Regions from separate parts of the Bradyrhizobium sp. AUGA SZCCT0431 genome, predicted to be linked through region 3. Evidence: predicted binding sites of a transcription regulator. Region 3 holds the regulator's gene; each other region holds the start of a gene.

Region 1 (7,646 bases), on a different contig from region 3:
CGCGATCCTCAACGCCAACTACATCGCGAGCAAACTCGATCCGCATTTTCCGGTGCTGTACAAAAATGCAAAAGGCCGCGTCGCGCATGAATGCATCGTCGATCCCCGCCCGCTCAAAGCGACCAGCGGCGTCACCGTCGACGACATCGCGAAAAGGCTGATCGACTACGGCTTCCACGCCCCGACCATGAGCTTTCCGGTGCCGGGCACGCTGATGATCGAGCCGACCGAATCCGAATCGAAGGCGGAACTCGATCGCTTCTGCGACGCCATGATTGCGATCCGCAACGAGATCGCCGAGGTCGAAAGCGGCCGCTGGAAGATCGAGGCCTCGCCGCTGCGCCACGCCCCGCACACCGTGCACGACATCGCCGACGACGCCTGGGCCCGCGCCTACAGCCGCGCCGAGGGCTGCTTCCCGGCCGGCACCTCGCGGACGGACAAATACTGGTGCCCGGTCGGGCGAGTCGACAACGTCTATGGCGACCGCAACCTGGTGTGCTCATGCCCGCCGGTTTCGGATTACGCGCAGGCAGCGGAGTGAAGCTTGCGCGTTGCGGAGGGATTGGCTTCGCCGAACTTCGGTGAAGCCAACTCATTCGCACCGATCAAAGCGGCTCGCGAGTCGGGTGGGTTGTGGGCCCGGGCACAAAAGTCGATATAGGCCGGGATGGCTGAGGCGCGACAAGCGCCGGATTCCAGCGCCACAGACAATCATTGGTCAGCCTGGTCCCGCCCCACCAGCGATCGATCGGATTGTAGCGGCTGAAATCTTCCTTGTGTGCGACGATCGCCCAGCCGAGTTCGGTCAGCGACAGCAGGCTTCGCCGATAAGCCACGTCGCGGTCGCGATCGTTCTCCCTGTCAAGCGTGCGCAACTCATCGTCAAGGCCGGCGATCGCTGGATTCGGGCCGTGCGCCAATCCCTCAAGCAGGAAACCGATTTCCCGGGTGTTGAAGACTCGCCGCTGCCGAACCGAATAGAGATAGAACAACGCATTCGTGAGTGTGTAGCCTCGCGCAATGAGTTCCAGCAATCGCATTTCCGTCGCGCCGAGTCCTGTCGCGTGGGAAGGCAGTTCTTCGAGCAGGTCAAGCATGGCCGGTCTCAGCAAGGGCAGCGCGCTCAAATCCCTGGCCAGCAAATCGAAGCAAGCTTCCGGCGTCGCGGAGCGATACGCCTGCCAGGCCATGCTGGCGGTCTGAAGCTCACTCTCGGTGACGTCGATAGCAGGGACCTTCCATCTGGCAAGTTCTTCGGGCTTCGCCATGAGCAGATCGAAATCGACAAGCCGCACCTTCAACTTGGCCACCACCTCCGAATGCGAACTTAGAAGGTCGAGCAGCCAAACCAGTTGCAACTGATCGTTCGGGGCCGGATCGAACCACAACTCGACGGTCTCGAACCGCCGGCAGGCCTCGACCAGACTGAGGGCCTTGAGACTGTCATGCTGGCGATGCCAGCGGGCCGTGTAGACCGACCAGTGGGCTCCCGGACCGTGCTTCTCCGTTAGTTCCCCAGCATATGCCGCGAGTTCGTCCGCAGAGGGCAACTTCCCATCTACAAGGCGAAACAAGAATGTGGCAGGCGCTTCGGTCCGCCCCGAACGTTCGAAATTCCAGCCATGCTCGCCGGCAAGGATTAGTGGCTTCATGGACCTCACCAATTCTAAGCATCAGAATAAAGCAACTCAGTATATTTGAACTCTTCTCATCAGCGGCGAGGCAATTCACGGCGCGATCAACGCGCGATGCGGATCCCATCGCCACAGATTGTCATTGGTCAATTCCGTCCCGCCCCACCAGCGATTGATCGGATTGTACCGGCTGAAATCTTCAGCCTGCGCCGAGACGGCCTCGCCGAGCGGGGTCAGCGACAGTTTGCTCTGCCTGTATCGCGCGAGGCGCGCAGCAGCATCGTGCATCTCATCCGTGAAAGGCCCCTCCTCAAGGCCGGCTACGGCAGGTGCCGGACCGCGAGCCAAGCCGTCCAGCAGCGCGCCGACCTCCCAATAGCCGAACACTCGCCGCGTGTTGCGTTTCTGATGACCCGGAAAGACGTCGAACGGAGTTGCGTCACCGGCAGCGACCAGTTCCAGCATCCGCATTTCGGTCGCGCCCAGGCCGGTTGCAGGCATGGGTAGTTCTTCGAGTAATTCCATCACGGTCTGCCGAAGCTGCGGCAAAGCGCTTAGATCCTTATCGAGCAAATCAGCCCAATGCCGTGGCGTAGGCTGACGATAAGCCTGCCAAGCCATATTGGCCGCCTCGGTATGCTCAATTTGGATTTTAATGCCGGGCGGCTTCCATTCCGAAATCGTTTCCGGTCGCTGCTGCGCAATGTCGACGTCCGCCTGATACAAGCTCAGCTTCGAGACGATATTCTTGCGCGAATTCAGGCAATCGAGGATCTGAACGAGCATGAGTTGTGCGTTCGGCTCCGGATCGAACCACAATTCGACAGCCTCGCAGCGCTCGCAGAGATCGAGCAGCCCCACCTCTTTTGCATGAAACTTTCCAAGCCGATGCTGGGGGAAATGGTCCAGTGAGCCCGGCCCTATCATGGCTTCCAGCTTCGCGTCGGATGGCAATTCGCCCCAGACGAACCGGAAGCCAAATGGAATTACGATATCGCCGACCCCGGCGCGCAGGAGGCACCCGGCGCCTGAGTCGCGCGATGTCAAAACCAACCGCGTCATCTTCGTCACCCGTATACGCAAAACAAAACGGGCACTGAAAACGTCGGCAACTCAACGTCCTCAGCACCCGCTATGTCGAAACCCGGGTCAGACGACCCGAGGTTCGGAAAATCCTATTCGTCTGCCGGCTCTTCGCCGTCGGCGTCGCGCTCGGGCGGACCGGCGAGAATCTGTTCGGCGATCAGGCCGGAGTTCTGACGGATCGCGGCCTCGATCTTTGCGGTCATGTCGGGGTTGGCCTTGAGGAACGCCTTCGAGTTCTCACGCCCCTGCCCCAGTCGCTGGCTGTCATAGGAGAACCAGGCGCCGGATTTCTCGACGATGCCGGCCTTGACGCCGAGGTCGAGGATTTCGCCCATCTTGGAGACGCCTTCGCCATACATGATGTCGAATTCGACCTGCTTGAACGGCGGCGCCAGCTTGTTCTTCACGACTTTCACGCGGGTCTGGTTGCCGACCACTTCATCGCGCTCCTTGATCGCGCCGATGCGGCGGATGTCGAGGCGGACGGAGGCGTAAAATTTCAGCGCGTTGCCGCCGGTGGTGGTTTCCGGCGAGCCGTACATCACACCGATCTTCATGCGGATCTGGTTGATGAAGATCACCATGGTGTTGGATTTGTTGATCGAGGCGGTGAGCTTGCGCAGCGCCTGGCTCATCAGCCGCGCCTGCAGGCCGGGCAGCGCATCGCCCATCTCGCCTTCGAGTTCGGCCTTCGGCACCAAGGCGGCGACCGAATCGACAACCAGCACATCGACCGCGCCCGAGCGCACCAGCGTGTCGCAGATTTCCAGCGCCTGCTCGCCGGTGTCGGGCTGCGAGATCAGGAGCTCGTCGATGTTGACGCCGAGCTTGCGGGCATAGACCGGGTCGAGCGCATGTTCGGCGTCGATGAAGGCGCAGATGCCGCCCTTCTTCTGGGCTTCGGCCACCGTGTGCAGCGCCAGCGTAGTTTTGCCTGATGATTCCGGCCCGTAAATTTCGACCACGCGGCCTTTCGGCAGGCCGCCGACGCCAAGCGCGATGTCCAGCCCGAGCGAGCCCGACGAAATCGTCTCGATATCCATCGAGCGATCGTTCTTGCCCAGTTTCATCACAGAACCCTTGCCGAACTGGCGCTCGATCTGGGAGAGCGCGGCGGACAGGGCCTTGGTCTTATCCATGGAGGATCCTTCGACGATACGCAGGGCAGTGGCGGACATGGGTGCTCCTTATGGCGGGGATTCGCTAGCGGGACAAACGGACGACGAGGATCTCAGGGGATTCGATTGACGGTGAGAACTTGTACCACCTTTGTTCTATGTTCGCAATATGTTCTTTTAGAGAGAGCGGTGCTGGCCCCTTTCGATCCCCATCTAAGTTAATGGTCCCTTTTGATTTTTAGGGTGGCCCTTTTTGGCCTCGCCAGCGCCGCGCTCTTGCCGCGCTCTGTACCCCGTAAAAGTATGGTCTGTTCATGCGCACTTTGGAGTACCCAATTCCGTATAGGCCGACTGGCTGTACGTAGTTCTCCGACCGTGAACATTGTTCCAGCAATCGGGAAAATGGCAGTCGCCTAGTTTGGTGATGGGTCCGTTTGATTGTGGCAGGGTTCCGGGCTGGAAAACGGGCCGCGTCGGGCGCATATTTGGGGCATGGAAACAACAGTTGTCCAGTGCCGGTGCGGCGCTGAATATAAGCGCGTCGAACCAATGTCCTTAATGCCGCATAGCGGCCACGTATCCTGTGAAGTCTGCGGGGCAGTATTAGAGTCTTGGGCTGAAGACACTCACGTTGCCACATTCGAACTGGTCAAGCGTCCAGATGGAAAGCCCGTATGACTAACCACCCCTAGTTTGCCTAAACTTCGGTCTGCTGCGGTGCGGCGGCCGGGTCTAGCATGACGGCATGCCGATCAACCCCAACGACTATTACGCGACCACTTCCCGAACGGGTGAGCAGCCGGAACGATGGAAGTGGGAAATACACCGCAAGAGCCAACCACTGGGCATTAAAATGACCGTAGATGGTTTCCAGTCCGACTCGGCTGCCCAGTTTTCAGGGAAGAAGGCGCTGGCGGATTTTCTGTCCGATCTCGCAAAGGAAGACAAACGGCCGCTGAAGTAAGGCCGCCTCAGTTGGCGGCCTCTTTCATTGCTCACCAGCTTCGCGGGGCCAGCACCGAGAGAGCGATACTGGCCTGTTTCCGGCCTCAGTGGCCGGTTTTGAAAATCGCATTGGCCTGGTTTGATTTAACGAAGATGAACAACCTAGGTTGTTCATCTATATGAACAACCGCCTCAAAGGGGTCGCACTTCTGCGGCGACCTGTACGCCGTAAGACTTCGGTATGTTCATGCACCCTTTTGGGGTACCTCATTGGGAGTGTCCTAATTTCATCAGCCCGTAATTTTACGGTCACGAACCTTTCCCGGCTCCCGGCGGTTCGATAGGATGGGCGCGGGGTGAGATGGGTGGCGTGTATGATGACAAGGCACACTCAATTGGCAGTAACACCACGCGACCGCTTTCTTGAAGCGGCGCGAGAAGAACTCGCGGCCTTCGAGGAACGCGAGCGAGAGTTTTCCAAGAAGGAAAAGAAAGAGCGGGCGGCGGAGTTGCAATTGCCCGTTGAGAGACCCGGACTTCACAGCTAGGCGGGGGCCTGGATCGCGAGACGTAGAGAGGCCGCCTCAGTTGGCGGCCTCTTTCGTCGCCGGCCAGTACCGAGAGAGCGGTACTGGCCCCCTTCCATCCAACTCTAAGCTAATGATCCCTTTTGATTTTGAGGTGGCCCCTTTTTGGCCCTCACCAGCGCCGCGATGTTGCCGCGCTCTGTTCATCCCCCTAAATGGGTAGGCCAGAACCGGCCGGTTCCGCCCCCTGGCGGGCCTAAGTTAAAATGCGCAGTGGCCTTTTTGGATTGTTCACTTCGGAACCGACGCCCGGGATCGGAATTTTATAGGATCGGACATGCAAACCCTACGGTTAGGACCCGTAAGCAACGAGGTTGTATCATGCAGCGTCGCCGATCCGTTCCCCACACATTTGAAGATCGAATTGCAGCTGAGAAGACCCGGTTGGAAGCACAGGTAACCAAGCTCAAACCTGGTCCTCAGAAGGAAGTGCTGCTCAGGAAGATCAGGCAACTAGAGACGGCCTCTCACATAAACGAGTGGCTCGCCTCTCCTGGACTTCAACCACCGGAACCAGCCTAGAAAAAGTACGGCCGCCTCAATTGGCGGCCTCTTTTCCTTTGCAGGAACGCTTTCGTGACGACTGTCACAGTCGCCCCGACAGCCGCCCGGCATACTCGCTCCAGATCGACGGCGCACAAGGGCGCCACAGCGCGGAGCGGGACCATGAACAACCAGAATGGAATTCGCGAACCGATGCGGAGCAACTGACCCACGATGCACTTGAATCGGTCTCAGGCGGTAAAGTCATTTCGAAGGGCGTCATCAATTCAAGTGCAATCAGCCTTCCGAAGCCCAGATACCCGCCCGCCGCGTAAACGAGGCCGCCCGAGTCGGCACTGCCCGTAGTTCTCCGACCGTGAACAAGGTTCCGAGGCCGCATCAGTTGGCGGCGCCTTCTTCGTCATCGTCCTCCAAGACTTCCTTTGTTTTTGGCCTCGAGCAACTTTGATCGGTTTGCCGATCTCTATCGGTCCATCTTCCCTCGACCAATAACCGCACATTGATCTCGCGACCGACTTTGTTGCGCATCCAACCCGCAGCCAGCGTATTGCTATCCTGATCGTTGTCTCTCTCACCAGCAAAGGGCGCGCTGCCACCATCATTCGTGAAACTGGTTATCGAAGCACTGGCGCCTGCCGTGCCCTCGAAGCTGTCTTGGCGCGCCCAAAGAAACGGCCCCAGCCTCGGGGAAGAGGCACTGGGGCCGCTTATGCTGCCGGGGCAACTGGGGACTGGCAGCGCCTTCACAACTCCGCCCATTGCCACTTGTTCCCGAAATTCTGCGTCCCTTTTCAGCAACCTTGTCCTGTCCCGGACGTATACTCCAAGCTGGGCATTGCAATTTCCAGCTCTGGTGCAGCGCCGCCAAGCATTATTCAGCTTGGCGGCGTTGTGCTTTTGAGTGGCCTACTTTGCCTTCTCGGGTGTTCTATTTCGGCCAGTATCCGACTCGGCGTCATCGGCGGGACCCATTCTACTTTGCATGGGGTTGTTTTCGCGATTTTGCGTCTGAGCCGTCGTGTGACGGTCATCACAGCGGTGCGTTGCGGGTCAGCCTATCCCTGACATCCAGGGTGGCGGGAATGGTCCTGCCCACGCAAACAGGAGACGGACATGACCGAACTCAACAACGAAATCTGCGAAATGTCGTTTGAACAACTCGAACAGGTCAGCGGCGGCGCCATCCTCGACCGGATCGTCGACGCGTACCTGGCGGCTTTGGGCGCCCGCTTGCTGGACGCCGTGCACCAGCCGCTGGTATCGCCGCAGAAGATGACCCTGCACATGCGATAAGGCCGGTCCGTCAAACCGGAATTGAGAGGCCGCCCCGCTTGGCGGCCTCTTTTGTTTGAGGGACGCCGCCAGCGTCATCCAAGAATGCCTGACGTCCGATTTCGCCAGTTGCGAGAAGCTATGCTGACCGCGTATCCGCTCAACGCAAATTTGCGGCGACGATAGTGTGCCAGCCATCACAGCCAACGGGAACATGCGAGCGCACCCTTGCAACGTGATTGTCGTAATCCCCAACAAAGGAGAGACGCATGATTGAGATTGGCCAGAAGCCTATCGATGAACTGAACGTCGGCGAACTGACCATCGACGAACTGGACGCCGTGAACGGCGGCGGCCGTTTGAGCGATCTTTATCACCATGTCGTAGCCGTCATTCGCTTCCATACCGGTACCATCAGGAACATCGCGACAACCCTGCCGTAACCAACGCTTTGAAGAGGCCGCCTTTCGTTGGCGGCCTCTTGGGCGACCTGAAAA
Region 2 (7,646 bases), on a different contig from region 3:
TATTCGGGGCTCACGCAAAAAAGCCCGCGCGTTGGCGCGGGCTTTTCTGTTGCGTTGCAGCGGAAAAGAGACCGCTGCGATCGTTTCTCAGAACAAATACGAGAACAGCACGTAGAGGCTGGCCGACAGCATGATCGCGGCGGGCAGCGTCAGCACCCAGGCCATCAGCAGGTTGCGGATGGTGGCTAGCTGCAGGCCGGAACCGTTGGCCGCCATCGTTCCGGCGACACCCGACGACAGCACGTGGGTGGTCGAGACCGGCAGGCCGAATATGTCGGCCGCGCCGATGGTGCCGGCGGCAACGAGTTCAGCGGAGGCGCCCTGCGCGTAGGTCAGGTGGGTCTTGCCGATCTTTTCGCCGACGGTGATGACGATGCGCTTCCAGCCGATCATGGTGCCGAGGCCGAGCGCGATCGCGACCGCGATCTTGACCCAGGTCGGGATGAACTTGGTGGCGCTGTCGAGCGAGGCCTTGTAGGCGTTGAGGGTGGCGACCTCTTCCTTCTTGAGGTCGTTTTCCTTGTCCTTCATCAAAAAGCGGATCGCTTCCGAGGTCAGGTACATGTCGTTACGGGTGTTGCCGACGGCTTCAGCCGGCACCTTGTTGAGCGTGCCGTATTTCTGCACCTGGTCGCCGACGTCCTTCACCAGCACGGCCAGCGACGGATAGGTGCCTTCGCTGATCTTGCGCGCGGCGACATATTGCGTCACCGCCGGGCGGGGATCGCCGATGATGCTGTGGCCGGCGCCCTTGGCCGCGATCACCTTGGAAGCTGCCTCGGAGGTCTTCTGGAACTGCACCACCTGCGATTCCGGCAGCGCGCGGTTCAGCGCGTAGGCGGTCGGCACGGTGCCGATCAGGATCAGCATGATCAGACCCATGCCCTTCTGGCCGTCGTTCGAACCATGCGCGAAGCTGACGCCGGTGCAGGTGGCGATCAGGATGCTGCGGATCCACAGCGGCGGCGGCTTGTTGGCTTCGGGCGCTGCGTACAGCGCCGGGTTGCGCACGACGAACTTCAGCACCAGCAGCAGGATGGCCGCCATGCAGAAGCCGAACAGCGGCGACAGCAGCAGCGCGTAGCCGATTTCGGTGGCCTTGGTCCAATCGACGCCCGAGGTGCCGTCGCGGCCGCGCATGACAGCGTTGGCGATGCCGACTCCGATGATCGAACCGATCAGGGTGTGCGAAGAGGAAGCCGGCAGGCCCAGATACCAGGTGCCGAGATTCCACACGATCGCGGCGATCAGAAGCGCGAACACCATCGCAAAGCCGGCGCCGCTCCCGACCTGCAGGATCAGCTCGACCGGCAGCAGCGAGACGATGCCGAACGCGACCGCGCCCGAGGACAGCAGCACGCCGAGGAAGTTGAAGAAGCCCGACCACATCACGGCGAATTCGGCCGGCAGGGAGTGGGTGTAGATCACGGTCGCGACCGCATTGGCGGTGTCGTGGAAGCCGTTGACGAACTCGAAACCGAGCGCGATCACGAGTGCGACCAGCAGCAGGATATAGGGCAGGTAGGTCGTCACCTTGACGCCGGTGGCATCGACGTCGACATAGATGCTGTACATCACGAACAAGAACCCGGCCGCGAGAATGCCGAAGAACAGGATCATCGTGAGCGGGTTGAACCCCTTGTCGAGATTGGGCCTGGAAGCCGGCTGGATCGGTGCTCCCATCGATGAATTGAGTGTCATATCGGTCATGGCAACCCCCCTGAAATACTAACGGCGGTTAATCTTTTGACCGATGGAGTTGAAGGTTAGATGACAGGGGCGGCGTCGAGCGTGCGCGCCGGCACGTCAGGGGCGCGTTGCCCATTCCCCTCTGAGCATGGACATCAGGCGCATCGACCGGAAGGTTCCGTCGGGGTCCCGGTGCAGATCGCGAACCACGCCTTCCTCGACAAACCCGGTTTTGAGGTAAGTCCGGCAGGCCCGTTCATTCTCAGCGAATACAAAGAGTTCGACGCGATGCGCCGCCAGATCCTCGAAACAGATTTGCAGGACCGATCGCAGCAGGTCCGATCCGACGCCACACTCGGGAGTTCCAACCGCGATGCGCCTGAGCCGAACGCATTGGTTGGCGCTTTCGATGCCTTGTAAAATGGCAAATCCGGCAATCTCCGTTCCATCGCGGGCCAGCAGATATCGGGAGGACGGGTTTTCGATTTCAGCGGCGTGCTGTTCGGCGTCCCATCGGCCGACCAGACGCACATAGCCATCCACGCGTTCGATGCGCATGATGGCGGGTATGTCGGATTTACGCGCGGTTTGAATCTGCATGGCGGCAGTTTGGCGTTGCCGCGCCTGCCGGGCAATGCTCAAAGCGACAAGCTGCAAGCAAGGGTCGATCGCCGTAAGGGATGATGGCCAAGATGATGGCAAAGACAGGTCGCGCGCTGCACGGCACCGGGGCTAGAGGAAACCGCACAGCGCGCCGACCCCATGGGAACGTCATGGCGTGAACAGGACGCCCCAACCCCTCCCCAAGAGAATGAGATAGTATCATCGATCAATTGAAGGTTGTACATCTATTTGTCAGTTTTCGAGGGGGCGGTAACGGGAATTTGCGGTTCCCCTATAGCCAGTTCCGATTAAATCGGAACTGGCTATAGACTTTTGGTTTGACGCGTTTTCTTGACGCGAACCGGTATCCACTTCGCTGGAAAACGCTTTGGGATGCGGGAACTTCAGGCAGCGTGCGCCGATTTTCGCAGCAAGGCTGCCGCGATTTTAAGATCGGCCACGAAGCGCTGATACTCCCGCGCCTTGGCGTCGGCGTCCGGCAGCCGCAGCAAATACGACGGGTGCACGGTGACAAGCGCCGTCGTGCCGTCCTCGAGATCAATCAGGCGTCCGCGGCTCTTGTTGATCGGCGTGATTTTGCCGAACACGCTCTGCGCTGCCGTAGCACCCATCGCCACCACCAAGGCAGGCTTGATGGCGGCGCGTTCGCGTTCGTACCATTGCCGGCAAGCCTTGATCTCAGCTGTGTTCGGCTTCTGGTGCAGGCGGATTTTTCCGCGCGGCACAAACTTGAAATGCTTCACGGCATTGGTGACGTAGACCTTTGAGCGGTCGATGCCGGCCTCATCCAGCGCCCGATCCAGCATCTGACCGGCCGGGCCGACGAACGGCTTGCCCGCGAGATCTTCCTTGTCGCCGGGCTGTTCGCCGACCAGCATGACCTGGGCATTCTGTGGGCCTTCGCCGAACACGGTCTGGGTGGCGTCCTTCCAGAGCGGGCAGGCGCGACAATCGGCGGCGTCTTCCCGCAGCGTTTCGATGTCGTCGGCAGCCTGTGTGCGTTTCATCGGCGGTTCCTGCCGCTTCTGCGATTTATGCGGTTCGCTCGCAGCGCCTGCGATCATCGCGCTGGCGGTGCGTTCGGCGCTTTCAATCAGAGGCCTAATCAACGAGGCCTCCGGCAGGTTCCGCCAATATCGCTTCGGCATTTCGGTTTGCATGGCCTTCACCTTCAGCCGGGCGGGATTGAAAATGCTGGCGTAGTAACGCCGCCAGGTTTCCTCCAGCCGATCTTCGGTCGGCGCCTCGGCCTTAGCTACCCCCGGCGTGATCGAGACGGCATGGCCGTCCCAATGCGCGCAGACGTCAGGCGTCAGGATCGACCAGGGCATGTCGGCAAAGCGCCGGGCGAAGAACGGCGCTGATAGTTCGACGATATGGTGCTCCGGCTCGAACCAGGCGACGAAATGCGATTTCTGCTCGCGGCCGATTTCGCGGAAGCGCACAAAGGCGTGCATCTTGTGCTCGTCGCGGTGCACGGCCTTCGCCATCGTGCTAACGCGTGCCACATCCGGATCAGTCGCGACGACAAGCAGGTCGTGGTTGCCGCGCAACCGCCACAGCAGGCGATAGAGGATGGCAAAGCGTTCGCTATTGCGATGCAGGATCGCGGCCTTCGCCAGCTCGACGAATTTGGCCGGGACGTTGAAAGTCGCATTTGGCGGGTCGGGCAGTGGGGTGGTCGATTCAAACAATTCAGGCGCGTCGCCTTGCACACGCCATGTCACGTCGGCCGGGCTTACATCATTCAGCACCAGCGTCCGTGCCGCTTTGCGCCAGCCGTCAAAATCGGTTTCGCTGTCGAGGGTGATGTGGTGCATTGAACGCTCCTTTCGTCATTGCGAGGAGCAAAGCGACGAAGCAATCCATGTCTCAACAAGTGGAGAAATGGATTGCTTCGCTTCGCTCGCAATGACGCCGTTACTCAAAACCCAAACCCCAATTGCGTCGCCTTCGGCCTGAATCGTTCCGCCAAACGCGCTCCGTCGAGCAGATGCGGGGAGGGGCGGTGATCGCTGAGAACGATGAACGGCAGCGCCTTGTTCCTCGGGATGTGCAGCCGGGCGAGGTCGGCCGCACGGATCGATGTCACGCGGCGCGTGGCGATGATGCGATCGACGGCCTTGCGGCCGAAGCCGGGCACGCGCAGGTCCTCGCGGCTGGCCCGGTTCACATCGAGCGGAAAGCGGTCGCGGTGCCGCAATGCCCAGGCGAGTTTGGGATCAATATCGAGCGACAGCATGCCGGCGCTTTCATCGACGATCTCGCCGACGTCGAAGCCATAAAACCGCATCAGCCAGTCGGCCTGATAGAGCCGGTGCTCGCGGACCAGCGGAGGAGCCGACAGCGGCAACGCGCGGCTGGCATCCGGGATCGGGCTGAAGGCGGAATAATAGACGCGTTTGAGTTTGTAGGAGCCATAGAGATTGGCGCTGGTATGGAGAATGGTTTTGTCGTCGGCCGCATCCGCGCCGATGATCATCTGCGTGCTCTGGCCCGCCGGTGCGAAGCGCGGCGGCTTTGCCTTTGTTACGGTCTTGTTGTTGTTATTATTGTTGTCTTGCGCGTCATCGAGCTTGAGCCGCAACCGGCCCATGGTGCGGCGGATCGCGCGCACGTCTTTTTCCGGCGCGAGTTTGGCAAGGCTGGCTTCCTCGGGCACCTCGATGTTGATGCTGAGCCGGTCGGCATATCTGCCGGCCTCGGTGATCAGCGCATCATCGGCTTCCGGAATGGTTTTCAGATGGATGTAGCCGCGGAAGTGATGCTCCTCGCGCAGTTTTCGCGCGACCGACACCACTTGCTCCATGGTGTAGTCGGCGCTGCGAATGATGCCGGAGGAGAGAAACAGGCCTTCGATGTAATTGCGGCGATAGAAGTCGATCGTCAGCTTCACCACCTCGTCGACGGTGAAGCGCGCCCGCGGCACATTGCTGGAGGTGCGGTTGACGCAATAAAGGCAATCATAATTGCAGGCATTGGTGAGCAGGACTTTGAGCAGCGAGATGCAGCGGCCGTCCGGCGCGTAGGAATGGCAGATGCCCATGCCTGATACGGTCGAGCCGAGGCCCTTGCCGTCGCTGGAATCCCGCTTCTCGGTGCCGCTGGAGGCGCAGGAGGCGTCGTATTTGGCGGCATCGGCCAGGATTTCCAGCTTGCGTTGCACGTCCATCACTTGAATCCCTTTGATTCTGCTCATGAATCGTCTGAGTAGTAATCCCGATTGACTCTGCCGGGCCTGTTAGCTTTATATTAGAACATATCATGAACAAATGAGCCAGCAGCGGGTTCATTTCAAAACCAGCGATGGCCACGATTTCTTTGAGGGAGCGGCGCAATGACCGGCGCACGCCTAAACACGCTTGCAAGTTTGCGCGGCCGCATCGAGCGCATCGAGGCGGGCGCGGATACGCACGCGCTTCACAAAGTGGCGCTCGGCCATGCCGAGGCCGATGCGACGCTGTGCGGCGGCCTTGCCCGCGCCGCGGTGCATGAAGTCTTTGCCGAAGGACATCAGGGTGCGGCGGCGACGGGATTCATCGCGGGCCTTGCGGGACGGGTGACATCGCGCCGGCCGCTGGTCTGGGTGCGGCAGGATTTTTCGGAAATCGAATCCGGCGCGCTGTCGATGAGCGGGCTCGCCGAACTCGGTCTTGATCCGCGGCTGCTGGTAACCGTGCGCGCCGCCGATGCCGACGCCGCGTTGCGGACCGCCGCCGACGCGCTGGCCTGCGATGCGCTGGGCGCCGTGGTGCTGGAAGTCTGGGGCGAGCCGCGCCAGCTCGATCTCGTCGCCAGCCGCAAACTGACTTTGGCAGCGCAGGCTTCCGGCGTCACCGCATTGCTGTTGCGGCTCGCGGCGACGCCGCAGCCCTCGACCGCGGAGACAAGGTGGATCGTGCGCGCGGCGCATTCGCCGCCCTCAGCTCCCTGGCATGCGTGGGGCGCGCCGGTGTTCGACGCCGAGCTCGTTCGTAACCGTCATGGCCCGGTTGGGCGGTGGATCATGGAATGGAAATGTGATGAGTGCCTTTTCAGCGAACCGGCGGCGAATCCTCAGCCTGTGGCTGCCACGCCTGCCCATCGACCGCATCAAGCGGCAGCTTACGCAGGGCAGCGTCGCGCGAGTTGAAAATAATTTTCACCACGCGGATGCTGCGCCCCCTCTCCCGCTTGCGGGGGAGGGTCGGGGTGGGGGTGTCTCCGCGAGTCACACTGTTCGTGTGTCCCCGCGAGCGGGAGAGGCAACCCCCACCGTCGTCGTCGCCAAGCAAAACAACGCGCTGCAGATCTATGCGCTCGATGATCTCGCGGCGCGCTCCGGCCTCGAGATCGGCCTGCCGCTCGCCAATGCCCGCGCGATCTGTCCGGAATTGACGGTGTTCGATGCCGATCCGGTCGCGGACGCCAAGACGCTTGGCGATATCGCCGACTGGTGCGATCGCTTCACGCCGCTGGTGGCGCTCGATCCCCCGCACGGGCTGTATCTCGACATCACCGGCTGCGCCCATCTGTTCGGCGGCGAACGCGCGCTGCTGCAGACCCTGTGCGGCGCGCTGACCCGCAGAGGCTTTGTCGTCAGCGCTGATATCGCCGGCACCTCGATCTGCGCACGTACGATGACGCGCCATGCGTCAGGGAAAATCATTGCCGATGGCGAGGAGGCTGACGCCGTCGGCCCGCTGCCGGTCTCGGCGCTCGGCGCCGATAGTGCGATCACCAGCGGTCTTCGCCGCGCCGGCCTAAAAACCATTGGCGATGTCGCCGCGCGCGGGCGCCACGAGATCGCGGCGCGATTTGGCGCCGGCTTCACGACTTTGCTCGAACACGCGCTGGGGCAGGGCGATGCGCCGATCAGCCCACGAAAACCGCTGCCGGATTACATCGTCGAAAAACGCTTTCCCGAACCTGTCGCGACAGACACTGTGATCGCGATTAATCTGTCGGCGCTCGCAGGCATGCTGGTCACCGCGATGGACAAGCAAGGCAAGGGCGCGCGGCGGCTGGAGGCGAGTTTCTTCCGCACCGATGGCGCAGTGCGCACGATCACGGTCGATACCGGCCGTCCCGTGACCAGGCCTGAGGTGATCGACCGGCTGTTTCGCGAGCGGCTCGATGCCTTGAACGATCCGCTCGATCCCGGCTTCGGCTTTGACCTGATCCGTCTGTCCGCCAGCCGCACCGAAATCGTGGTGCAGCAGCAGCGCGACCTCGACGCCAATGTCCATGACAATGACGAACTGGCCGCCCTGATCGATCGCATCGCGGCGCGGATCGGGGGAAAGCGCGTCGTCGTGCATCTGCCGCAGGACACCCATATCCCGGAACGCGCG
Region 3 (7,646 bases):
CCCGCGGAACGTGCCCCAGTTGGTTGAAATCGCGAATTTCTTGTCCGACGGCAGCGCAGAGCCTCCCATCGCGATCGCGACCGCGGTGCCCTCGAACGCCTGCCTCATCTGCGTCTGCAGGGTCGCGACGTCGCCCTGCAGGACCGCGACGTTGCCCTGCAGTGCTGCAACATTGTTCTGCAGACCGGAAATATCCGGTGCGTTGAAGCTCGACACGGCCAGATGGCCGGCGGCGTCCGTCGTCACGTACGAGATCGGGCCGGTTTGCGCCGCAAGGCTGGCCGCCGACGTGATGCCGGACATCCGGTAGGTGTTCGAGGTGGTGCCGATCGAGACCTGGTTGGCGACGCTGGTGGATGCGCCGTTGCCGATCGCAACCGAGTTGGCCGCGAGCGCCTGGCTGTTCGGGCCGAGCGCGGTCGAATTCGTTCCCGTTGCGACCGCGCCGTCACCGAACGCCGCGCCGCCGTTGGCGGCGGAGGCCAACGCACCGACCGCGACCGAACCGGTCGCAACCGCGCCATTGCCGATCGCGATGGCGTTGGTGCCGGTAGCGGCGGCATTGTTGCCGACGGCGACCGCGCCGGTCGCGGTTGCGCGCGCACTGGCGCCCACCGCGGTAGCTCCGGTTGCGCTGGCGAGGCTGGCCTGGCCGATCGCGGTGGTCGAAGCACCGGTGGCGTTGCTGCCTTGACCGAAGGCGCTCGCGGTGGCGCCGTTGGCAATGCTGCCCTGCCCGGTTGCGGTCGCGCTGACGCCGTTTGCCCGGCTGCTTTGACCGGTCGCGGTCGCGTTGGTGCCGTTGGCGAAAGCGCTCGTGCCGGTCGCGGTCGCGCCCGCGCCAATTGCCGAACTAAAGGCCCCGGCGGTGGTGGCAAAGGCCCCGGTCGCGGTGCTGGAGCCGCCGGTCGCGGTGGCGAAGTCGCCGGTGGCGGTGGCGCCGGTGCCCGTTGCCGTCGCGAAGTTACCGTTGGCGGCGCTGAACACCCCGGTCGCGGTTGCCTGGGCGCCGTTCGCGGTGCTGGCGTAGCCGGTCGCGGTCGTTTGCAGGCCGTTGGCATGGCTGCTTACGCCCGTCGCGGAGGCCTGATCGCCGTTGGCAAAGCTGCCCATGCCGGTCGCGGTCGCGGCAGCGCCGTTCGCAACACTGCCGGTGCCGGTCGCAGTGGCTTGACCGCCATTGGCCTGACTGGCCATGCCCGTTGCCGTGGCTTGACCGCCGTTCGCCTGGCTGTTGTACCCGGTCGCCGTCGACTGCGCGCCGTTCGCGATGGCGTTGCTGCCGGTCGCCGTCGCGAAGTCCCCACTGGCGCTGCTTTGCGTGCCCGTTGCGGTCGCGTTGGTGCCATTCGCAGCGCTGAACGCACCTGTGGCGGCAGCGAAATCGCCGTTCGCGAATCCGCCGTTACCGGTGGCCGTTGCCAAATTGCCAATCGCACGGCTGTTCTGACCGGTTGCAGTTGCAAAGTTGCCGGTGGCATTGGCGTTCTGACCGGTTACGGTAGCCCCGCCGCCGTTCGCGACGCTGTCCTGCCCGGTCGCCGTCGCGTGATCGCCGGTGGCGTTGCTGTTCGAACCCGTCGCGGTCGCAGCGATGCCGTTCGCGGTCGCGCCGTTCCCGTACGCGGTCGCGAAGATTCCGTTCGCGTTGGCACCGAAGCCGATGGCCGTGGCGGCGGCGCCGGTCGGAACGGCGGCCGTGCAGTCTCCCGCCAGCCCTGTCGCGGTGGAGTAGCATTGCGCGAACGCCGGGGAGACGCCGAGCACAGTCATCATCCCGGCTGCCGCCGCGAGGCTGCGCATGGTCCCGCCGCAGAGCATGCTGCTCGCCAGCAGGCTCGCCCGGCGGTCGGATGGAAAAAACACACCGCGCGGGGATACCGAAACCGTTGCCGTCGCTATCGCCGCCGTCATCGTCCGCTCCGCATTCGCGCGAAACCGGCTCGTGCAAGCCAGCCCGTGGCTGACCAAAACTTTGCCTGCCCACACCCCAATCCGAGGGAACCCTAACCGAATCGCAGACGTGAACAAATCGCTGGCGCGGTCCACGGCGGTATCCGCCTGATGTCATGAGCGATTGCGGAACGATGTTGCCGTTCAGCAACAAGATGGCGCGCTTTTGCCTCCGCCACCGCTCTCCGTTATGAAAGCGCCCACGATCGCTCCCCAGGCCGAATCCAGATTGGATCGCGATCGAGGAGAAACTGCCGTGGCCCTGATGCCGGTTGTTGATGCGCTGGCCGCGATCCTTGCGGGCGCCGATCCCTTGCCCGAGGAAATGGTCGCACTCGACACCGCCTGGCATCGCGTGCTCGCGCGCGACCTTGCCGCACTCCGCACGCAACCGCCGCAGGCAATGTCGGCGATGGACGGCTATGCGGTGCGATCGGCAGACGCCGCCGATCTCTCCGCGCGGCTGAAGGTGATCGGCGAGGTCGCGGCGGGCCGCCCGTTCGAACGCAAGGTGGCCCCGGGCGAAGCGGTCAGGATTTTCACCGGCGGGGTGATCCCTGATGGCGCCGACGCCGTCATCATCCAGGAAGACACGGCCGCCAGCGGCGACTACATCACGATCACGGAAACCGCCAAACCGGGACGGCATATCCGCGCCGCCGGCGCCGATTTCCGCGAGGGCGATGTGCTGCTCACCAGGGGAAGCCGCCTCACCGAACGCGATCTGTCGCTCGCCGCCGGCATGAACTATCCGGAACTCGCCGTGCATCGCCGCCCCAAAGTGGCGGTGCTCGCCACCGGCGACGAGCTCGTGATGCCGGGCTCGATCCCGGGCCCCGGTCAGATCGTCTACTCCAACGGCTACGCGCTGCGCGCGCTGGCGCGGGCCGAGGGCGCCGAGACCGTCGATTTCGGCATCGCCGCCGACACGGTCGAGGCGACCACGGAGGGCATCCGCTGCGCCCGCGCATCGGGCGCCGACATCCTGATTACGATGGGCGGAGCCTCGGTCGGCGACCACGACCTCGTCAAGCGCTCGCTGGAGGCCGAGGGCGTCGCCATGGCGTTCTGGCGCATCGCGATGCGGCCGGGCAAGCCGATGATGCACGGGCGCCTCGGGGCGATGCGGGTGATCGGCCTGCCCGGCAATCCGGTCTCGTCCTATGTCTGCGGCTTCCTGTTTCTGGTGCCGCTGATTCGCGCGCTGTCGGGCCGAAAAACCATCCATCACGTGCGTGAGACCGCCCTGCTCGGCCGCGATCTTCCCGCCAACGACCAGCGCGAAGACTATTTGCGCGCACGGCTCGAGCCGCGCGAAGACGGTGCGTTGATCGCGGTGCCGGTGAGCCACCAGGATTCGTCGCTGCTTGGAAATCTCGCTGCGGCACGGGCGCTTTTGATACGTCCGCCGTTTGCGCCGGCGCTGCCGAAAGGCGCGCCATGCGAGTTCCTGCGCCTGCCGGAATGACGCATGGCGACGGCCTGTTCGGGCGAAGTCGGCGCGCGTTCACCTGAAATTAAGTGGTTGCGGAACATGTATCGAACATATAGTGTCCGTTCATGATTTGTTTCGAGATCTGGTGTCTACAAACGGGAGTTTTGGACTTCCGAATTTGAGACCGCACTCGCAACTGAGAACCGCGAAACTGAAGAACCGCGAAACTGAACGACCACGAATTACGACGCGCCAACCGGGGGATTGCTCGAGATGCTTACGCGCAAACAGTATGAACTTCTGCGTTTCATCAACGAACGGCTCAAGGAAGCCGGCGTGCCGCCCTCCTTCGACGAAATGAAGGATGCGCTCGACCTCCGCTCCAAGTCCGGCATCCACCGCCTCATCACCGCCCTGGAAGAGCGCGGGTTCATCCGCCGCCTGCCCAACCGCGCCCGCGCCATCGAAGTCATCAAGCTGCCCGAACTTGCGGGAGCCGGTAACGGCAACGGCCGCCGCGGCTTCACCCCCAGCGTCATCGAAGGCACGCTCGGCAAGGTCCGCGCCGCCAGCGCGCCCGCCGAGGACGACGGCAACCGTCCGGTCGCCGTTCCCGTGATGGGCCGGATCGCCGCCGGTACGCCGATCGAGGCGCTGCAGACCCGCAGCCACACCATCAGCGTACCGCCTGACATGCTCGGCTCCGGCGAACATTACGCGCTCGAAGTACGCGGCGATTCCATGGTGGACGCCGGCATTCTCGACGGCGACATGGCGCTGATCCAGCGCAACGAGACCGCCGACACCGGCGATATCGTCGTGGCGCTGATCGACGAGGAGGAAGCCACCCTGAAACGCTTCCGCCGCCGCGGCGCTTCGATCGCGCTGGAGCCCGCCAACACTTCCTATGAAGTCCGCATCCTGCCGCCGAACCGGGTCCGGATTCAGGGCAAGCTGATCGGGCTGTACCGGAAGTACTGAGGGCGGCCCGCTTCCGCGGGCGTCAGTGGCGTCACTCCTTATCCGAAGTCGTCATGCCGGCCATGCCGCCTTCGCGTGGATGGCCGGGCATAGGCGAGCGGAAGCGACGCCGTCCCTCGGACGGCTGTACCCGGCCCTGACGGAGAACGATGGGGCCACGCGTCCCACAATTGCCCAGAATGCGGCAAAAACTGTGCGTGCGAGGATGGTGGTTTGACGCGTTTTCTTCGACTCGAAGACGCAAAAACCGGGGGGCGAGACGTGGTCAGCAATATGATCACCAAGATCACCTGGCAGAGGGCGGGACTCGTGACCGAGCCGGGCCGCTACATGCTCCGGTTCGGCTGGCTGACGGTGACGGCGGAAGATCTTGCGATCTGGCAGCAATATCCGGAAGCTGCGTTCACGCTGGTCGCGCTGCCCGGGATTGCCGACGACGGAAGGGAGCAATTCCATCTCGGCGCCTTCGAACTGCCGCTGCCGCCGATGCCCGAAGATCCGCAGCCGCCGTAGCGCGTTTGTGATCGGGCACGCCGGCCTTTCGGTCGCACAAATGTCCAGAACAGGAATAGACTTTGCTCAAGTCCACTCTGATAGAGGCCAGCGCCTCGAGGGAGGCACGGGTCTCTATCTCTTACGAGGGAGCGATCCGATGTGTGACTATAGTTTGCACGCGATGGCGACGCGTCCCGCTGAGGTCGGCGAGACACTGATATCGACCACCTTCCGCGGCACCTCGACCCGCGGCTTTGCCAGCGAACGCGACCCCGCAGTCGCGGTCTGCATGCTGCCCGGGACCGAACTGGCCTTCGCGCAAGACGTCAAATACGACAATCGCTGGATCTGGACGCGGACGATCGGTTTCCGCGTCGGCAAGTTCAACACCATTGATCCGCACATCAGGGAACGTCACCACGACGCGATCGAATTTCCCGATGGGAGCCATGTGCTGGTGACGCAGCTTTGCGAGGGTCAGCGCGTCACGGTGCTGCAATTGCCGGTGGTGCATCCGATTCCCGAGCGCACAACAACGAAGGCGGACACGGCGACACCGCTTTCCACCGGTTGAATTCCGCGCCGCCGGTCGCGACCCGCCGGGGAACGTGAATCCTTATTCCTCGGCCTGCAGATCCGCTTCCGACGGGGTCGCATCGACAGCACGCGGCGCGTTGCGGCGTGGCGCGAGGATGGTTGTCTCCGCGTCACCCTCGCCCGCGGTCGCTGGCGACCATGGGCGATCGACGCCCCGCGGCTTGACGGCATCGATGGTAAATCCGCTGCCGCTTCGCCGCAGCACCATGGCGCCCTGCCGCCGCAGACGCTCCGCATCGATCACAGAAGCGCCGCACGCCGCAGGCGCCTGCCTTGCGGTCACCACCAGCGCCGCGCGCTCACAATCATCCGCCAGCGCTTCCGGCCGCAGCGCCAATGCCACGAACCCGCCACCGGCGCCTTGCGTCACGCAGCCGCTCTCGTCGCATGAGACGCCCTCGGTGAGCGAGGCATCGGCAGGCTTTCGCGCGTCGGCATCCGCCGCCAGCCATTCTTTGACGAGGAAGCCATCCCTCGCAGCCCCCGTCGAAGTCCCCTTGGCCGCGCGCATCAAATGCAGTTTGCCGTCCTGGCCGCGGACACCGACATTGCGCCCGTCGGCGGAGATCAGGATGTCCGGCTGCGGCACCCTCGCCGCCCACACTGCCGCCACCAGCACCACGGCCGCGCCGGCATAGCGCAGCGGCGTTCGCAACAGGCCGAGCAGGATGATGCCGATACTCGCCGCAATCAACGGGCCGATGCCGAACGCCGGCACACGACCGACCGCGCCCGGCAAGGCCGCGACCCATTGCGTGACAACAATCATCCAGTCGATGCCGACGCCCATGATGGCCCAGAACACGCCGTCAAAACCAAAGGGCATCGCAACCAGGCCGAGCAGGCCCGCCGGCATCACCAGCGCCGAGACCACCGGCATCGCGGCCAGATTGGCGAGCACGCCGTAGGGCGTCACCCGGTGGAAATGAAACGCCGCGTAAGGCGTGGTGGCGAGGCCCGCCACCAATGAGGCCAGCAGCAGCATCGAGATCTCGCGGCCGCCCCACAGCGCCACCTGCGCGGTCGCGGAATGATCCGGCTGCGCGAACAGGCGCGGCATGCCGAGCTGCACCAGCGCCACCAGCCCGAGGGTCGCCGCAAACGACATCTGGAAGCTCGGATGCACCAGCGCCTCCGGTGCAATGGTCAAGACAATGAGCGCCGCAACCGCGAGCGTTCGAAACGTGATGGCGCGGCGGTCTACCATGACCGCGATCAGCACCACCGCCGTCATGAAGAACGAACGCTGGGTCGCGACTTCAGCTCCCGACAGCAACAGATAAAATGCCGACGCGGCCAGCGCCGCCACCGCCGACCATTTCTTGATCGCAAAACCAACCGTGAGCGTTGGGAACAGCGCCAGCAGCGCCCGTACCGCAAAAAACACGACGCCCGCGACCACCGCCATGTGATAGCCGGAGATTGACAGCACGTGGCCGAGGCCGGAGATGAACATCGCCTCGTTGACGGGCTCGGAGATAGCGTCGCGCCGGCCGGTCAGAAGCGCGGTCGCGATCGCGCGCTTGTCGCCTTCCAGCGTGGTCCGGATCCGCGCATCGATCGCGTCCCGCATGCCTTGCATGAACGCCGAATAGCGCAGCTTCCAGCCGCCTCCATCAGGCGCTTCCGCGGTCTTGATCGCGCCCATCACGAAGCCGGAGGCGCCGATGCCGGAGAAGAACATGTCGCGGCCGAAATCGTAACTGCCCGGCCGCAACGGTGTCAGCGGCGGCAACAGCCGCGCTTTCAATTCGACAAAGCTGCCGACCGCGGGCGCGGTACCCTTCTTGACCGAAAGCCGCACGCGCTCGAGTTTGGTCGATCCGCGCGCGCTCTCCATGGTCACGACGCGCAGCACAAAACGGTCGGTGCGCTCGCGGATGTCGCGGGTCTCGACGAATCCGGTCAGCGCCACCGAGAACATCGGCCGCGCCAGCACGCCATGCGCGATCCGCGCCGTCTTCCAGGTCGCAATCGCAAAGCCGGCGGCGACGGCAGCGATCATCACAGCGACCGGAAACATTTTGTGCCGCCGCAGCAAGAACGCCGCCGCGCACAGCGCGATGGCGGTGACGGCCGCGACCGACAGCACCGGCTCATGATCGGCGGCAAAATAGAAGGCGATGCCGGTGCCGAACGCGACTGGCACCCAGGGCAGCAGGCGGCCTGCGCCGGCTTCCGCGCG

Evidence for each region. The regulator LexA, encoded in region 3, represses DNA repair genes until DNA is damaged. The targets are predictions, from matches to a motif close to TGTTCNNNNTGTGTTCNG.
Region 1: recA (recombinase RecA) is a predicted target of LexA. The motif match lies at 4,001-4,018, and genes of this name have one in related genera.
Region 2: JQ567_RS34530 (ImuA family protein) is a predicted target of LexA. The motif match lies at 5,567-5,584, and genes of this name have one in related genera.

Annotation. Positions count from the first base shown of each region.
Region 1 is NZ_JAFCLR010000047.1:6,583-14,228, reverse strand. Features, by position in the region: gene gcvP (aminomethyl-transferring glycine dehydrogenase) at 1-544, shown strand, start outside; gene JQ567_RS32170 (hypothetical protein) at 609-1,655, opposite strand; gene JQ567_RS32165 (hypothetical protein) at 1,731-2,699, opposite strand; gene recA (recombinase RecA) at 2,813-3,901, opposite strand; gene JQ567_RS32155 (DUF3622 domain-containing protein) at 4,587-4,805, shown strand; gene JQ567_RS32150 (hypothetical protein) at 5,161-5,334, shown strand; gene JQ567_RS32145 (hypothetical protein) at 6,256-6,675, opposite strand; gene JQ567_RS32140 (hypothetical protein) at 6,991-7,170, shown strand; gene JQ567_RS32135 (hypothetical protein) at 7,419-7,592, shown strand.
Region 2 is NZ_JAFCLR010000056.1:9,124-16,769, reverse strand. Features, by position in the region: gene JQ567_RS34550 (inorganic phosphate transporter) at 88-1,710, opposite strand; gene JQ567_RS34545 (GNAT family N-acetyltransferase) at 1,807-2,346, opposite strand; gene JQ567_RS34540 (UdgX family uracil-DNA binding protein) at 2,697-4,133, opposite strand; gene JQ567_RS34535 (putative DNA modification/repair radical SAM protein) at 4,238-5,485, opposite strand; gene JQ567_RS34530 (ImuA family protein) at 5,651-6,445, shown strand; gene JQ567_RS34525 (Y-family DNA polymerase) at 6,336-7,646, shown strand, end outside.
Region 3 is NZ_JAFCLR010000002.1:158,159-165,804, forward strand. Features, by position in the region: gene JQ567_RS02505 (YadA-like family protein) at 1-1,914, opposite strand, end outside; gene glp (gephyrin-like molybdotransferase Glp) at 2,210-3,421, shown strand; gene lexA (transcriptional repressor LexA) at 3,662-4,369, shown strand; gene JQ567_RS02520 (hypothetical protein) at 4,643-4,882, shown strand; gene JQ567_RS02525 (hypothetical protein) at 5,022-5,438, shown strand; gene JQ567_RS02530 (ComEC/Rec2 family competence protein) at 5,481-7,646, opposite strand, start outside.